2 regions of the Paenibacillus sp. WG02 genome follow, and region 2 is predicted to be linked to the other one. Evidence: predicted binding sites of a transcription regulator. Region 2 holds the regulator's gene; the other holds the start of a gene.
What was found. The regulator NrdR, encoded in region 2, represses ribonucleotide reductase genes. The targets are predictions, from matches to a motif close to AACACNATATATNGTGTT.
Positions count from the first base shown of each region.

Region 1: a site for NrdR is predicted at 1,037-1,054, ahead of nrdI (class Ib ribonucleoside-diphosphate reductase assembly flavoprotein NrdI). Genes of this name have one in related genera too.

Region 1 is NZ_AP036016.1:6,821,462-6,828,995, reverse strand. Features, by position in the region: gene serC (3-phosphoserine/phosphohydroxythreonine transaminase) at 1-735, shown strand, start outside; gene nrdI (class Ib ribonucleoside-diphosphate reductase assembly flavoprotein NrdI) at 1,327-1,686, shown strand; gene nrdE (class 1b ribonucleoside-diphosphate reductase subunit alpha) at 1,673-3,757, shown strand; gene nrdF (class 1b ribonucleoside-diphosphate reductase subunit beta) at 3,780-4,766, shown strand; gene ACBP55_RS30825 (hypothetical protein) at 5,012-5,233, opposite strand; gene ACBP55_RS30820 (Ger(x)C family spore germination protein) at 5,230-6,420, opposite strand; gene ACBP55_RS30815 (GerAB/ArcD/ProY family transporter) at 6,417-7,526, opposite strand.
Region 2 is NZ_AP036016.1:6,333,173-6,340,706, reverse strand. Features, by position in the region: gene mutM (DNA-formamidopyrimidine glycosylase) at 34-894, shown strand; gene ACBP55_RS28780 (MntP/YtaF family protein) at 992-1,735, shown strand; gene coaE (dephospho-CoA kinase) at 1,828-2,424, shown strand; gene ACBP55_RS28770 (lytic transglycosylase domain-containing protein) at 2,421-2,993, shown strand; gene ACBP55_RS28765 (alpha/beta-type small acid-soluble spore protein) at 3,103-3,327, opposite strand; gene nrdR (transcriptional regulator NrdR) at 3,436-3,915, shown strand; gene ACBP55_RS28755 (hypothetical protein) at 4,100-4,291, opposite strand; cyclic di-GMP riboswitch class I at 4,331-4,427, opposite strand; gene ACBP55_RS28750 (hypothetical protein) at 4,511-4,684, shown strand; gene htpG (molecular chaperone HtpG) at 4,733-6,613, opposite strand; gene ACBP55_RS28740 (MmcQ/YjbR family DNA-binding protein) at 6,858-7,166, opposite strand; gene ACBP55_RS28735 (NAD-dependent epimerase/dehydratase family protein) at 7,251-7,534, opposite strand, start outside.

The DNA of each region.
Region 1 (7,534 bases), 490 kb from region 2:
ATCGCAGCAAGCTCGAAAGAACAGAAATTTATGAAAATTCCGGACTTAAGTGAAATCAACATTCATCCGGATTCCGCTTATCTGCATCTGACTTCGAACGAAACGATTGAAGGCGCTCAGTTCCAGAGCTTCCCGGATACAGGGGCTGTACCTTTAATTGGGGACATGTCCAGCGATATCTTGAGCCGTCCTGTTGATGTTTCGAAATTCGGCATGATCTATGCAGGAGCACAAAAGAATCTAGGTCCTTCTGGAGTAACTGTGGTTATCGTTAAGGAAGATTTATTACAAGATTTGCCTAAAACGATTCCAACCATGCTTCGCTACGAAATCCATAGCAAAAACAATTCCCTTTACAATACACCACCCGTTTATTCCATCTACATGATGAATCTAGTATTAAAATGGATTCAGGAACAAGGCGGACTAGCGGTTATTGAAAAAAATAACCTTGAGAAATCAGGCCTAATTTATAGCGCAATTGACCAAAGCGGTGGTTTCTATCGTGGACCTGTTGATGCAGGCAGTCGTTCAGCCATGAACATCACGTTCCGTTTGCAGGATGAAGAGTTGGAGAAGAAGTTCATCAAGGAAACCGAGCAGAACGGATTTGTTGGGTTGAAGGGTCATCGCAGTGTAGGCGGTTTGAGAGCATCTACGTATAATGCTGTTCCCTATGCCTCATGCAAAGCGCTCGCTGAGTTCATGAGTGATTTCCAAAAACGCAACGGTTAAGAAATAAGATTAAGCTATTCACGGCACCCTCGTGTGCGTGTGAATAGCTTTTTTTATTTCTGGATAGATATGTAGAATCTTCGCTATTAACGACCTTAGACGGACTCTGAGAGGGCTTAATGAGCCTGTAATTGGGATGTGTTGGATCTATATCTAGTGAGCTCAAAGCCCTATACTAGCTTTCGACAAATTTGAAAATTTCAAGTCAAAATTGAAAAAATATTTTCAAAGCCTTCCGAGCCACGTCCTGTATAGGTTTACGTATTTTACTAGTCAAAATAAGCCTTTTTACTCGTTGACAAACACAATATATTGATATAAATTTGAATCTATCAACTAGATATCGTAAAAAAAGCGATACACACAACTGCTAGAATTTGTGAAAAAATAGAGTCAAAACCCGTGATAAACCGCATGATTGAAGCCTTTTTCCTAGGATGCCTACTCCTAAAATTCGCATATTTTGTCGAAAGGACAACGGCGTATTCGATCTCGAATTGCACGGAATGATTCATTTGTTTACTACATATAGGGTTACTTACATACGCGGTACTAGATAGAGAATAAGAGAGTGTTAGGAGACGGAAACCTATGCTGATTGCTTACGATTCGAAGACGGGAAATGTTCGCCGATTTATTGCTAAGCTCAAAATGCCAGCGATTCAAATTGAGGAAGCGATGAAGATGGATGAGCCTTTCGTGCTCGTTACTTATACAACCGGTTTTGGTCAAGTTCCACCGAAGGTAGCTTCTTTCTTAGAAAGCAATGCCTCTCGTCTTCTCGGAGTAGCAGCAAGTGGTAACCGCAACTGGGGAGACGGATTTGCCAAAAGCGCAGATACGATCTCACAGCAGTACGATGTGCCCGTGTTAACGAAGTTTGAGTTATCCGGCACCAAAAATGACGTAGAACGATTTGTTCAGGGGGTACAAGCAATTGCGGCACATTGAGCTGAATAATTTATTGATGCAACGCGGAGCGGATGGCTTTTTTCAACTAGAGAAGGATAAAGAAGCCGTTGAAGTTTTTATGAAGGAAGTCCACAGTAAAAGCCTCACTTTCCCCGATACTTCTTCTAAAGTTCGTTATATGATCGATCATAACTATTACGAGAACGTATATGAGCGCTATACGCAAGACGAAGTTAACAGTGTTTATCAAGTGGCCCACGATAATCAATTCGAGTTCGCCTCCTACATGGCAGCTTCGAAATTCTATACAGACTACGCTTTACGCAGTGATGACAAATCCTTATACCTGGAACATTTCCCAGATCGCGTTGCTATCGTTGCTTTGTACTTGGGACGTGGAAACGTAGAAACGGCGCGTGTTCTTGCTGTATCGATGATGGAACAACGTCTGCAACCGGCGACACCGACGTTCCTTAACGCAGGCAAGAGCCGTCGAGGCGAAATGGTATCCTGCTTCCTGCTTGAGATGGACGACTCGCTTAATTCAATTAACTACGTGCTTGCTACCTGCATGCAGCTTTCTAAAATTGGCGGCGGCGTAGCCGTTAACTTGTCCAAGCTTCGTGGACGCGGTGAAACGATTAAAGGTGTGGAAAACGCCGCAAAAGGAATTATGCCGGTTCTTAAGCTCATGGAGGATGCTTTCTCCTACGCAGATCAAATGGGTCAGCGCAAGGGTTCAGGAGCTGCTTACTACAACATTTTCGGCTGGGACGTAATGGAGTTCCTAGATAGTAAGAAGATTAATGCGGATGAGAAATCTCGTCTGAAAACATTATCTATCGGCCTTATTGTACCAAACAAGTTCTACAAGTTGGCTGAAGAGAACAAGCCGTTGCATGTTTTTGCTCCTTACACGGTCCTGCAAGCTTATGACAAGCATTTGGACGATATTGATCTCGATGAGATGTACGATGAACTCTTGGCCAATCCGAAAGTGAAGAAGAAGGTTGTCATGAGTGCGCGTGACATGCTCGTCAAAATTGCGACAACTCAACTGGAATCCGGTTACCCATATATGATGAACCGTACGAATGCGAACAAGGATCATGCCTTGAAAGGTATCGGTACGATTAAAATGTCTAATCTCTGTACAGAGATTTTCCAACTGCAAGAAACTTCAGAAATCAACGATTACGGTCAAGATGACCTTATTCTTAGAGATATCAGCTGTAACCTCGCTTCCATGAATATTGCGAACGTAATGGATCGTAAGAAGCTGCGCGAAACCGTTCACGAGGGCATGATTGCCTTGACTTCTGTTAGTGATATGACGACGATCAGCAATGCGCCGGGGGTTGCCAAAGCGAACCGTGAGCTGCACTCCGTTGGTCTCGGTGTTATGAATCTTCATGGCTACTTGTCTAAGAACAAAATTAGCTATGAGAGTGATGAAGCCAAAGATTTCGTCCGAACGTTCTTCATGGCTATGAACTATTATTCGATTGAGAAAAGTATGGAAATAGCCAAAGCGTCGGGGCAAACCTTTGAAGGCTTTGAGTTATCCGAATATGCGAATGGCGCCTACTTCAACCGTTATACAGAGACAGATTATCGTCCGCTGACTGACAAGGTAAAAGCCTTGTTTGACGGAATGCCCATTCCATCACCAAGCGATTGGGCCAAGTTAAAAGAAGATGTAAGAACAAATGGTCTCTATCATGCTTACCGATTGGCGGTTGCTCCAACCCAAAGTATTTCTTATATTCAAAATGCTACTTCGAGTGTTATGCCGATCGTTGAGCCCATCGAGACTCGAACTTACGCGAACTCAACAACGTACTATCCGATGCCTTTCATGGCACGCGATAATTTCTTTTACTATAAATCTGCTTATCAAATGGATCAGTTCAAGATTCTTGATCTTATTGCTGAAATTCAAACGCATGTGGATCAAGGGATTTCGACCATTTTACACGTAAATAGTGATGTTTCAACGAGACAACTTGCTAAACTATACCTCTATGCTGCACACAAAGGACTTAAATCGCTCTACTACACGCGAACAAATCAGCTATCCGTTGAGGAATGCGTCAGCTGCTCGGTGTAATTTGGAAGGGGATTGATTATAAATGAGTACGGCTACTACCCTAAATAATGCCAAGAAAGCTGTGAACTGGAATCGTCCCGATGATGATTTTACGATCACTTTCTGGAATCAAAATATTATGCAGTTCTGGACAGATGAGGAAATCCCATTATCTGATGACAAAATGTCATGGATCACGTTAAGCGGTGCTGAGCGTGAGCTTTACATGAAAGTACTCGGCGGCCTTACGCTGCTCGATACGATGCAAGGCGGCGTTGGCATGCCGAAGATTCTTGAGCATGTCGATGGGCTCCAGCGCAAAGCTGTGCTCAGCTTCATGGGGATGATGGAACAAATACATGCGAAGTCCTACAGCAGTATTTTCACCACATTGTCAACAACGGAAGAAATTAATGAGCTGTTCCTTTGGGTGGAACGTAACCCTTATCTACAGTTCAAAGCGAACAAGATTTCTCACTTCTATGAGAACATTGGAACGACGAAAGAGCTGTATCTAGCTATGGCAGCATCTGTCTTGCTGGAAAGCTACTTGTTCTATAGCGGCTTCTATTATCCGCTGTACTTGGCTGGGCAAGGTAAAATGACGAGCAGTGGCGAAATCATCGATTTGATTTTACGCGATGAGAGTATTCATGGTTTGTATATCGGTGTATTGGCACAAGAGGTTTATGCGGAGTTAAGCCCTGCTGAGCAAGATGAGGCGTATGCGACATTGTGTGCCCTACTGAAGGAGCTTCATGCCAATGAAGAAAGCTATACAGAGAGCCTCTATGGAACTTTGGGCTTGGCAGAAGAAGTGAAAGCTTTCTTACGCTACAACGCGAATAAAGCGTTCATGAATCTTGGTGTAGACCCCCTTTTCGAAGAAGAGGAGATTAATCCGATTGTTCTTAACGGTCTAAGCACGAAGACGAAGCAGCATGACTTTTTCTCGAAAAAGGGGAACGGATATGTCCGCACGATTCACGTTGAAGCGCTGACGGATGATGATTTCCTTTTTGGGGATTGAACATAAAGAAGGACCTGACGGTTTTCGTCAGGTCCTTTGTTTGTTGTTCAGCGGGGATGGTTTTGGGGTAAGTAAGGCTGCCCTCACCTTCGGTTCATTCATCCATCTAGATCCCGCCACTTTCCCTTGATGCTAAGCGATAATCAGCAGGATAGGGGGTTTTGAACAGAAAGTTGACCTTAGCGAACTCGGCATACTCTTGAGAAATGATTTCGTTGGCATAGTTATTGGACTGCAAGAGGCACTCATTGTTCAAGAAGTCCCTTGAACGGTTTAAAGATGAACTGAAGGAGCGTGGTTGGACCCGGCGTTTGGGGCAGATCCAACATGGACAAAAACCAAACGAGAAGAATCAGCGACACAAAGACGGCCTTATCCCGTTTCGGCTTTTGTTTAAGTTTAGGCCATTCAAACCAACAGATCAGTAGTACGGCGATCGTGACGCCACAGAAAAAACTCCATCTCATTTTTCAATTACCTCTTCTTTAGGCATCCCCCCTGGCGAGTTAATAAGTCCGGGTCTGAGGATCTGTGTTTTAATGTCAAGATTCACTTCAACCTTGGGAAACAACTCCTCCCAATTGTCTTTATTTTTCTCCCATTGTTTAGGGTACTTCCTGTGAAATTCGGTAGCGAACCCCAATATGTCTACCTTTAACCGCTCCTGAATCTCTTGAAGCGCTAGCTGGATGCGTCCTCTGACGTCATTCGCGAATGCCTTATTCATATTGCTTAACAAGTCTGGATTCATAGGATTCAATAGGGTACTATTTTGAACGATATCTCCTTCTGTCTGCACTTTTAGGGTCATCTTCCATTTTTCCCCTTCGATTTTCGGAATCAGCTTTACGTTTGCTTTAACTGGTTTTAAGGAAACGAGCCCTTCCGCCTCATTAGCCTCATAGGTAACTGTGTACTCTTTAATTTCATTTTTAATCCACATCACCCCCCGCGTTACTTTTTCTGAAATTTCCCCAACCATCTTGTCTTTTTTGAATACAGCGGTCCCGAAGATGTAAGGAATGGTTTGGAATGGTTCTGCCGATTTATTTTTCGGGAGAATATAGAGAAGCGGGAGAGCGGCCGTCTGAGAATCTCCTTTTAACATGATGCTCATTTGTTCAATGGTGACACGGATTCCAATCTGCAATTCGCTTAACTTCCGTAGTACTTCCGCTGAAGAACGTTCGATTGGAGGAAATAATTCGAGTGCATCCGCCGCTTTGCCTTTACTGATAAACATAAAAGCTCTTTCTCTCGGTTGGGGATGACGAACCAAAAAATCAAATTGTTCCCGAATACCTGTCTTTGCAAGCGATTCGCTGAATATAAATATTTTGCATTGTCCCCAAAACAGTTTCCGTGGAATTTTCCGTTGAAGCTTGGACAGCGCGTCAGCCGTATCGAATCCGTGTTCCTCTGTTCGAACGGTTGTCTTTTTTGCCGTACCGCTACCACCACCACCCATCATCCCCACGCCGCCCTGGCTCTGAGGGATGACGATTTGTACGGTCACTTTAATCTGGTTATTCTCCGATTTGTCGAAGGCTAACGCGGTTATAAGCGCCAAATCATTGAGTTCTGTACGATCCCAGCAACCACCAAGTAAGCTAATAAGAAGGATCAGGATTAATGACTTTATGCATACTTTCATGGAGACGGCTCTCCTCCACCAATCATTTTTCTTTTACGTAAAACGGCAGCAATGAACAAACACAAAGGGATGAGCGTCATGAGTAACGGTTTATAGAAAGGAGGTAAAGTCTTTGCCATAAATCCTAATATCGAATAATTAGGTACGGCCCATATACTGAAAACAACAATAAGAATTCCGAGAGGAAAGACAGCAGGACGATAATCCGATAATTGAAAGCATTGTCCAAATGAAAGGACAGCCGCATAGTAAAGTATGCTAATTCTAACAAAGTTCCCAAGTACCCACATCGCCAAGAGTAAGGCCTCCAAATTTTCAAAGAAATAGCCGGCGCTAATATAGCGGAAGAGCGTCAAGACGGGATTAATTTTGTTGCTGGTGTCTGGCCCAAGCAAAAATAAGGTGATTAGCCCAATATAAGTTATACTCAACATGATAGTACAGAGCGAAATTAGTCCCCACTTCCTCCCTTTTTCCGAATCCGCCAAGTAGGGCAGGAAGAATGCCATCATAAACATATCGCTTACCGCGGCATACACTTGGAATGTTCCTTTGACAATAGGCGTAATTCCATGGCTAAAGATGGGGAACATGTTCTTAACATCCAGTTCGGGGATTAGAAGCAAAAGAAAAAATAAAGGCAAAATAAAGAGAGGAGTGAGAATGACAGCACACCTTGCCAACAGCTCCACTCCGCCGCGTACGGCAAAAGCGGAAAGCAGGATAATGGAGGAAATAATTATCAAAATTGGCGTTTTAAACAGAAAACTGCCCGTAACGAATTCGGCATACTGTCGACTAGCCACTCCACCGACATGCACAAAATACAGAACGTAAACCATTCCCAAGATTTTCCCGGGTATTTTTCCAATAATATGTTCGATGTATTGGATAAAGGTCATCTTCGGAAATAGCTCGTGCAACCTGGTAGCCAAATAAATGGGAATCAAGCCCATCAAAGCTGCCAAAATGTACGACATCCAAAGATCGTTTTTGGTATATTGGGCCGTAATGGTTGGCAGGGAAAGAAAGGCAGTAGCTGACACATTCGGATACATCATGATCCCCAATTGAAAGGCAGAAATTTTTCCTTTCTCCAACATCATCGTTCACC
Region 2 (7,534 bases):
CTTATTACATCACACAAAAAGAGGTGAACATCCGTGCCTGAACTACCTGAAGTCGAAACGGTCAGACGTACGCTGAACCAATTAATCACCGGAAAAACGATTGAGCATGTTCAGGTCAGACTGCCTCGCATTATCCAAAAGCCTGACGATATTCGTATGTTTGAGGTTTTGCTGCAAGGTCAAACGGTCGAGACGATAGAACGCAGAGGGAAATTCCTGCGCTTTATACTTACCGATTACGTCATGGTTTCGCATCTGCGAATGGAAGGGCGGTACGGTCTGTATGACGGTGAAGATCCGTTAGAGCCGCACACCCATGTGTTGTTCCGCTTCACCGATGGCAGCGAGCTTCGCTATAAGGATGTTAGACAATTTGGAACGATGCATCTGTTCCCCAAAGGCGAAGACCTGACGCAGCCTCCGCTCCATAAGCTCGGACTTGAACCGCTGGATGAAGGCTTCACCTTCGAGGCTTTTCGCGACAGGATTGCTCATCGTTCGACGAAGATTAAACCGCTGCTGCTCAATCAAGAATATATCGTAGGAATCGGGAATATTTATGTAGACGAGTCCCTTTTCTTGGCTGGCATCCATCCAGAGCGCGAAGCCTCCTCGCTAAGCAAGAAGGAGCTCGAACTCCTTCACTCCGCGATCATTCGCACACTTAGCGAATCGGTTGAAGTGGGAGGATCCTCCATTAAATCGTATGTGAATGGACAAGGCGAAATTGGCTTGTTCCAGCATCAACTGAACATCTATGGCCAACAGTCCAAGCCCTGTAAAATATGCGGGAGCGAGATCTACAAAACCGTTGTTGGCGGCAGAGGAACGCATATTTGCCCAACCTGTCAACCGTTAAAGCAGACGAGAACCCGAAAGAAGTTAGAGAAATAGGCACGTGAAGCCTGACCTCCCCATATGATAAGGAGTACTTAGCCTAGAGAATCGGCTTACAAGCTGGTTTCTAGGTAAAACTCTTAGGAGGGGTATTATGCTTCCTGTAGTTTCACTACTTATTCTTGCTTTCGCAGTTTCTTTGGACGGTTTCGGCGTTGGAGTGATGTATGGATTACGTAAAATAAGAATTCCGTTCGTATCCATTGCGATTATATCACTTTGGTCTGGTATCATTATCTACAGCTCGATGCAGATCGGTGTACTGATGTCTTCCTTCATGTCTCCCTTGGTAGCTAAGCGTTTCGGTGCTCTTATATTGATCGGGATTGGCATCTGGGCATTGGCACAAACGAGACAACAAAAGTCGCAAGAGCATCAGGAACGAGAGGGAACTTCCACTTTGGATCAAGCATCAATAAGCAGTGTTCTTCCTTCATCAGAGGGTAATCAACATGGATCTGGAGAGGTTCTCACATTTGATACTTTGCAGCGAACGAAGGAAATACTGAATATCGAACTGAAACGCTTCGGACTGGTTATTCAAATTTTGCGCACTCCATCCATTGCAGACGTTGACAAATCGGGTAATATTTCCGCTTCAGAAGCTACATTGCTTGGTTTGGCGCTATCTTTGGATGCGTTCGGAGCAGGCATAGGCGCAGCATTAATTGGTTTCGTTCCACTGCTAACAGCTACCGTCATATCGATATCCAGTGGTTCATTTATAGCGCTAGGTTTGCGGTTTGGTTTACGGTACGCGGGAATGAATTGGATGAAGAAACTGTCTGTTCTGCCGGGATGTGTACTCATTATTATGGGGCTTTTGAAAATGTTGTAGTACGTCCATTATGCAAAGAAATCATTCATTTCGTAAATCATTGGGATATGAGAAAGTTTTCCGAGTGGAAAACGATTAGGAGAGATCTGCCCATGAATATCGGGTTAACAGGAGGAATCGCTTGCGGCAAAAGCACGGTTAGCGCCATGCTGGTCAGCCGCGGCGCCCTATTAGTAGATGCGGATACCATAGCACGCGATGTTGTTGAGCCCGGCAGCCCTGTTCTTGAACAGGTTGCTGCACATTTTGGACAAGCCGTTCTTCAGGCAGACGGCTCGCTTCATCGCAAGAAGCTCGGAGAGATCATTTTTGGGAATACAGAGGCGCGCAAGCAGCTGGAAAGTATTCTGCATCCGCCAATTCGTGCACAAATACGTGAACAGATGGAAGCCTATGAACGGCAATTTCCGACTAAACTGGTTGTGGTGGATGTCCCTTTATTAATCGAATCTAATTTATCCTACCTGTTTGAAGAGGTTATGGTTGTTTATGTGCCGCGTTGGGTACAGTTGGAGCGGCTTATGCAACGCGATGGACTGACGGAAAGTGCGGCGAATAATCGCATAGAAGCTCAGATGTCCATTGAGGAGAAACGTAAATTCGCGGATGTTATCATTGACAATAGCGGTACATGGGAAGAAACGAACGCTGAAGTGGAGCGGTTTTGGCTAGACAAGGGGCTTTCATGATCTTTTTACGTAAAAAACGAGTCTTTGCCCTGCTTCTTGTCTGTTTTGTTCTGGTTCTCTTTATGAATAGTGATTTTATCGGAAGAAAGCTGTACCCGATCTACTTTGAGCAGGAAATTAGGCAGAGCGCGGCGAAACACAATATAGACCCATTTTTAATTGCTGCGATTATTAAGGTTGAGACGAATTACAAGTATCATTTGGAGTCAAGAAAAGGCGCGTTAGGCCTTATGCAGCTTATGCCTGACACAGCAGAGTGGATAGTAGAATCCACGAATTTAGGGCCTCACATGCAGGAAGATTTATTAAAAGTGGACGTAAATATTAATCTTGGTTCTTGGTATTTGAGCTGGCTTAAGAAGCATTATAATGGTAATTTAATTTATGCGATTGCGGCTTATAATGCAGGCCAAGGGAATGTGAATAAATGGAAGCAAAATAACGTTTGGGATGGTTCGGTAGCGCATATTAATCAAATTCCATTCGGAGAAACACGTCATTATGTTCAGCGGGTGCTCTATTATTACGAGAAATACACGATGCTTTATTCGGAACAATGGGGGGAATAAGAATTAGGATTCCTTCACTTCATAAACAAAGAAGCATTGGACTAGCTCCTTGTGGGGGCTTAGAGTCCAATACTTCCTGTTTTGGAGCATCAGTAACTAGGATTCAAGATTACTTGAATTGACCAGCCAAGGATTGCTCTGCAATTTGTACTAAGCGACGAGTGATGTTACCACCAATGGCACCAGCATCACGAGTAGCCATATTACCCATATAACCATCTTGTGGGATGGCGATACCAAGCTCTTGTGCTACTTCATATTTTAGCTGATCCAAGGCTGCGTTAGCTTGAGGAACAACTAAAGTATTGCTGCTACGGTTTTGTCCTGCGCCCATGTCTGTTCACCTCCTTGTCGTTTGGTAATAGTATTGTGTGCATATCTCCTAAGTTCATGACATGTAACATATGGTAATAGATCAAAAAAGAGAAAGGAGAGATAGCGAATGAAGTGTCCGTTCTGTGACTATTCCGGTACGAAAGTTCTTGATTCACGTTCAGCTAATGAAAACAAATCGATTCGTCGTCGTCGTGAATGTGAGAAATGTGCGAGAAGATTCACCACATTTGAGATGGTGGAAGAAACGCCGTTAATCGTGATTAAGAAAGATGGAAGTAGGGAAGAATTTAGTCGAGAGAAAATATTAAGAGGCTTGATTCGAGCTTGTGAGAAGCGCCCGGTATCGATGGAGAGGCTTGAGATGATGGTATCAGAAGTGGAAATGCAGCTTCGCACCACGGCTCATGCTGAAGTGGATAGTTTAAGCATTGGCGAAATCGTCATGGAACAGCTGTACCCCGTCGATGAAGTGGCGTACATTCGCTTTGCCTCCGTATACCGACAGTTTAAGGACATCAATATGTTCCTGAAGGAGCTTACGCAAATATTGGGAAAGCATGACACCGGACTGCTCCGGGATAAATAATGCCAAAATGAATAATTTAATCTGTAAATATGACAAAAAATAAGAAAAAGACAGCGGGATTCCCGTTGTCTTTTCTTATTTTTTCCGGTGAAATCAACAATCATGGGATTAAAATTTATTTGAAAAAAATAAATCTTTAGACATCAACCGACTGTATTTTTGTATGCTTTCGTGCATAATTCCTTTATTGAGTGCGTTTGTCCAGTTCACTCCTAAGAAAATGAATAAACCGAATAGCTTCATCTGGGGTTAAAACGTTGTTATCAAACTTAAAGGAGAACATGTTCAAAAGATCACTTTCTGGAAGATGCAAGTTATCTATTAATTGCTGTACATCCAAACTCATTCTACCATCCACTGTAATTTTTCCCATCATCTTTGTTCCCTCCTAGTCTTTCTACATATATCGGACGGAGGCGGTAGCTGGCTGACATTTTGGACATTCCTAGAATGCCATTTTAGTCCCTGTAGCTTTGCGTCACCACTTTTCAGTGGTTTTGCCTTTATCGTACCGATTTATGTTTGTAAGAAAACTATATCATATTTACGGTTTGAGTATCCATTTATTACATTATTCGAAGGATGGTTGAAGCATATGTCCGTCAAGTCCAATCAAATTCCAAGCATTTCTTATGAATTAGACATCGTAAAAGTTGCTAGCTCTCTCGGAATTGATCAAGATCGCTTATTGGCTTATGTGTATGCAAACTCGGACTCGAAGGAACAATATGAGGTAAAGGAAACCTTTCCAGATTATAAGAGTGGTTGATCGTATAAAAAAAAGCACTACAACGTAAGTTGTAGTGCTTTAATCGTATTAAACCATGATTTTGCAGATGTCGTTCGTGAATTCAACCGGATCTTGAAGGGGCAAGCCTTCGATTAAGAGTGCTTGATTGTACAGCAGGGCTGTATAAAGATTCAGCTTCTCTTTATCTTTGTCAAAAGCGTCTTTTAAGGATGCGAACACTTCATGATTGACGTTGATTTCCAGTACCTTCTCAGCCTTCACGTTAGGATTATTCGGCATTGCGTTTAAGATTTTTTCCATTTCGATGGTCACATCGCCGTCCGTCGATAAGCACACAGGATGCTTTTTAAGACGCTTCGATGCTTTGACGTTTGTAACTTTGCCTGACAACAGATTTTTCATATAATCGAAAAGCTCTTTGTTGTCATTTTTGTCAGCATCAGTTTCCGCTTGGCTGTCATCTACTTCAATACCAAGATCGCCGCTTGAAACGGATTTAAATTCTTTTTCTTTGTAAGTCATGATCATTTTGATCGCGAATTCATCGATATCATCGGTGAAATACAAAATCTCATAGCCTTTGTCGGTGACAAGCTCTGTTTGTGGAAGCTTATCGATTCTTTCCATCGATTCACCGGAAGCGTAGTAAATGTACTTCTGATCTTCCGGCATTCTTGCTACGTATTCGTCCAACGTAACCAGCTTTTTCTCCTTGGAGGAGTGGAACATCAATAGATCCTGCAAGATGTCCTTATGGCTTCCGTAATCGCTATAGACACCGAATTTGAGTTGTCTTCCGAAGGATTTGTAGAATTGCTCATATTTCTCTCTTTCGTCCTTCAGCAGGCTTTGCAGCTGGCCTTTGATCTTGCTCGAAATGTTTTTGGCAATCAGCTTCAATTGACGGTCATGCTGCAGCATTTCTCTGGAAATATTGAGCGATAGACTTTCGGAATCAACCATTCCTTTAACGAAGCTGAAATAGTCAGGAAGCAGGTCCGCACATTTGTTCATGATCAATACGCCATTGGCGTAGAGCTCCAAGCCTTTTTCGTACTCTTTGGAATAATAATCAAAAGGAATATTTTCCGGGATAAAGAGGATAGCTTGATAGACGACAGCACCATCAGCGCTAACGTGAATATGTTTAAGCGGCTTGTCGAAGCCGTAATGTTTCTCGTGATAGAACTTCTCGTAATCTTCAGGAGTCAGTTCGCTTTTGTTTTTTCTCCAAATTGGAACCATGCTGTTGACATGCTGCTCTTCTTGGTAATCCTCGAAGTCGCTTTCGCTGCCTTCTTTCAGCCTTTTTCCCGTGATGTCCATTTTAATCGGGTAACGGATGAAATCAGAGTATTTTTTGATGATCGCCTTTAAACGATACTCGTCTAAAAACTCATCGAAGTTCTCATCTTCCGTATTATCCTTAATTTTCAGGATGATCTCCGTGCCCACTTCGTTTTTCTCCGCTGTTTCGATCGTGTAGCCATCGGCGCCAGTGGACTCCCACTTGTAAGCAGTATCGCTGCCTAGAGCTCTACTAATAACCGTAACAACATCTGCAACCATAAACGCTGAATAGAAGCCAACGCCGAACTGGCCGATGATATTGTGACCGTCTTTTGCTTCATTTTCTTTTTTGAAAGCCAAAGATCCGCTCTTCGCAATGATCCCCAGGTTATTCTCCAAATCTTCCTTCGTCATACCAATACCCGTATCACGCAGTGTGAGGGTGCGATTCGGTTTTTCGGCAACCACTTTAATGAAATAACTATCTTTGTCAAATACCAACGTGTCATCAGTCAAAGCTTTGTAGTAAATTTTGTCGATAGCATCACTGGCATTGGAGATAAGCTCTCTTAGAAATATCTCTCTTTGCGTATAAATCGAATTGATCATCATTTCCAATAAACGTTTGGATTCGGCTTGAAACTGTTTCTTTTCCAATGGGAGATCTCCTTTCAAATATGTAGAAATTAGTCAGAGATGATTATTAGCACTCTTAGTTGCTGAGTGCCATTCCTTACTTTTATAACACTCCTTTATTTTATTGTCAATATTTCATTCGATATGAGCTTTTTGCAGCTATTTGCAACCATTCTGAGCCGTACATTTCGTTATTTCGTAATAATCCGCATGAGAATATCTACACTGGGGAACCCATATTCTTCATTGTGTTGTTCTTGCATAATCATGGAGCTACTAGGCTCCAAGCCAGTGTAAGGATGTTACGGCATTCCTCAGGACGGATACGATCCATTCGAATAATCATGAACGCTAAGTTTTGGAAGCTGTCTGGCATTTGATAAACATCGGGATCCATCATGGTGTAAGCTGCTCGATCCTCTTTGGTCGTTTTAATCACAAGTGACACGCCATCTGGTTGGATCACCGCGTAAATTTTACTGCGTACACGAAAGGAAGGTTTTTCCCAATGGTCATGCTCTTCCGTTTCCGGTAATGACAGCGCGATGCTTCTAATATCATCAGCAGTAACCATGATCTACTCCTCTCGTGATCGAAAGTCACCCGGTAGAGGCATAATATCCACTTTGGACAGCCCCACGTTTATATTGCTAATTTCTCAAATGAGATTGATATCACGGCCCTCAATGATTGATTTTGGATACCCTTGTTTGGCAATTTTGATCATTGCTCGTCCGATCTTCTCTGAAGTCGTAATCGAATTCGGGAACCATTTTTCTAACATTGGGTAGAGAGGCTTCGTTATGGTGTAAATGCTCTGGTACAGTTTAGTCTTGGACTTGACGCCATGCAGTGGAAGAATACCTCCTGGACGGAACATATAAGCCGCCTTAAATGGAAGCTTAAGCAAATCATTCTCCGTTTTTCCCTTCACCCGCGCCC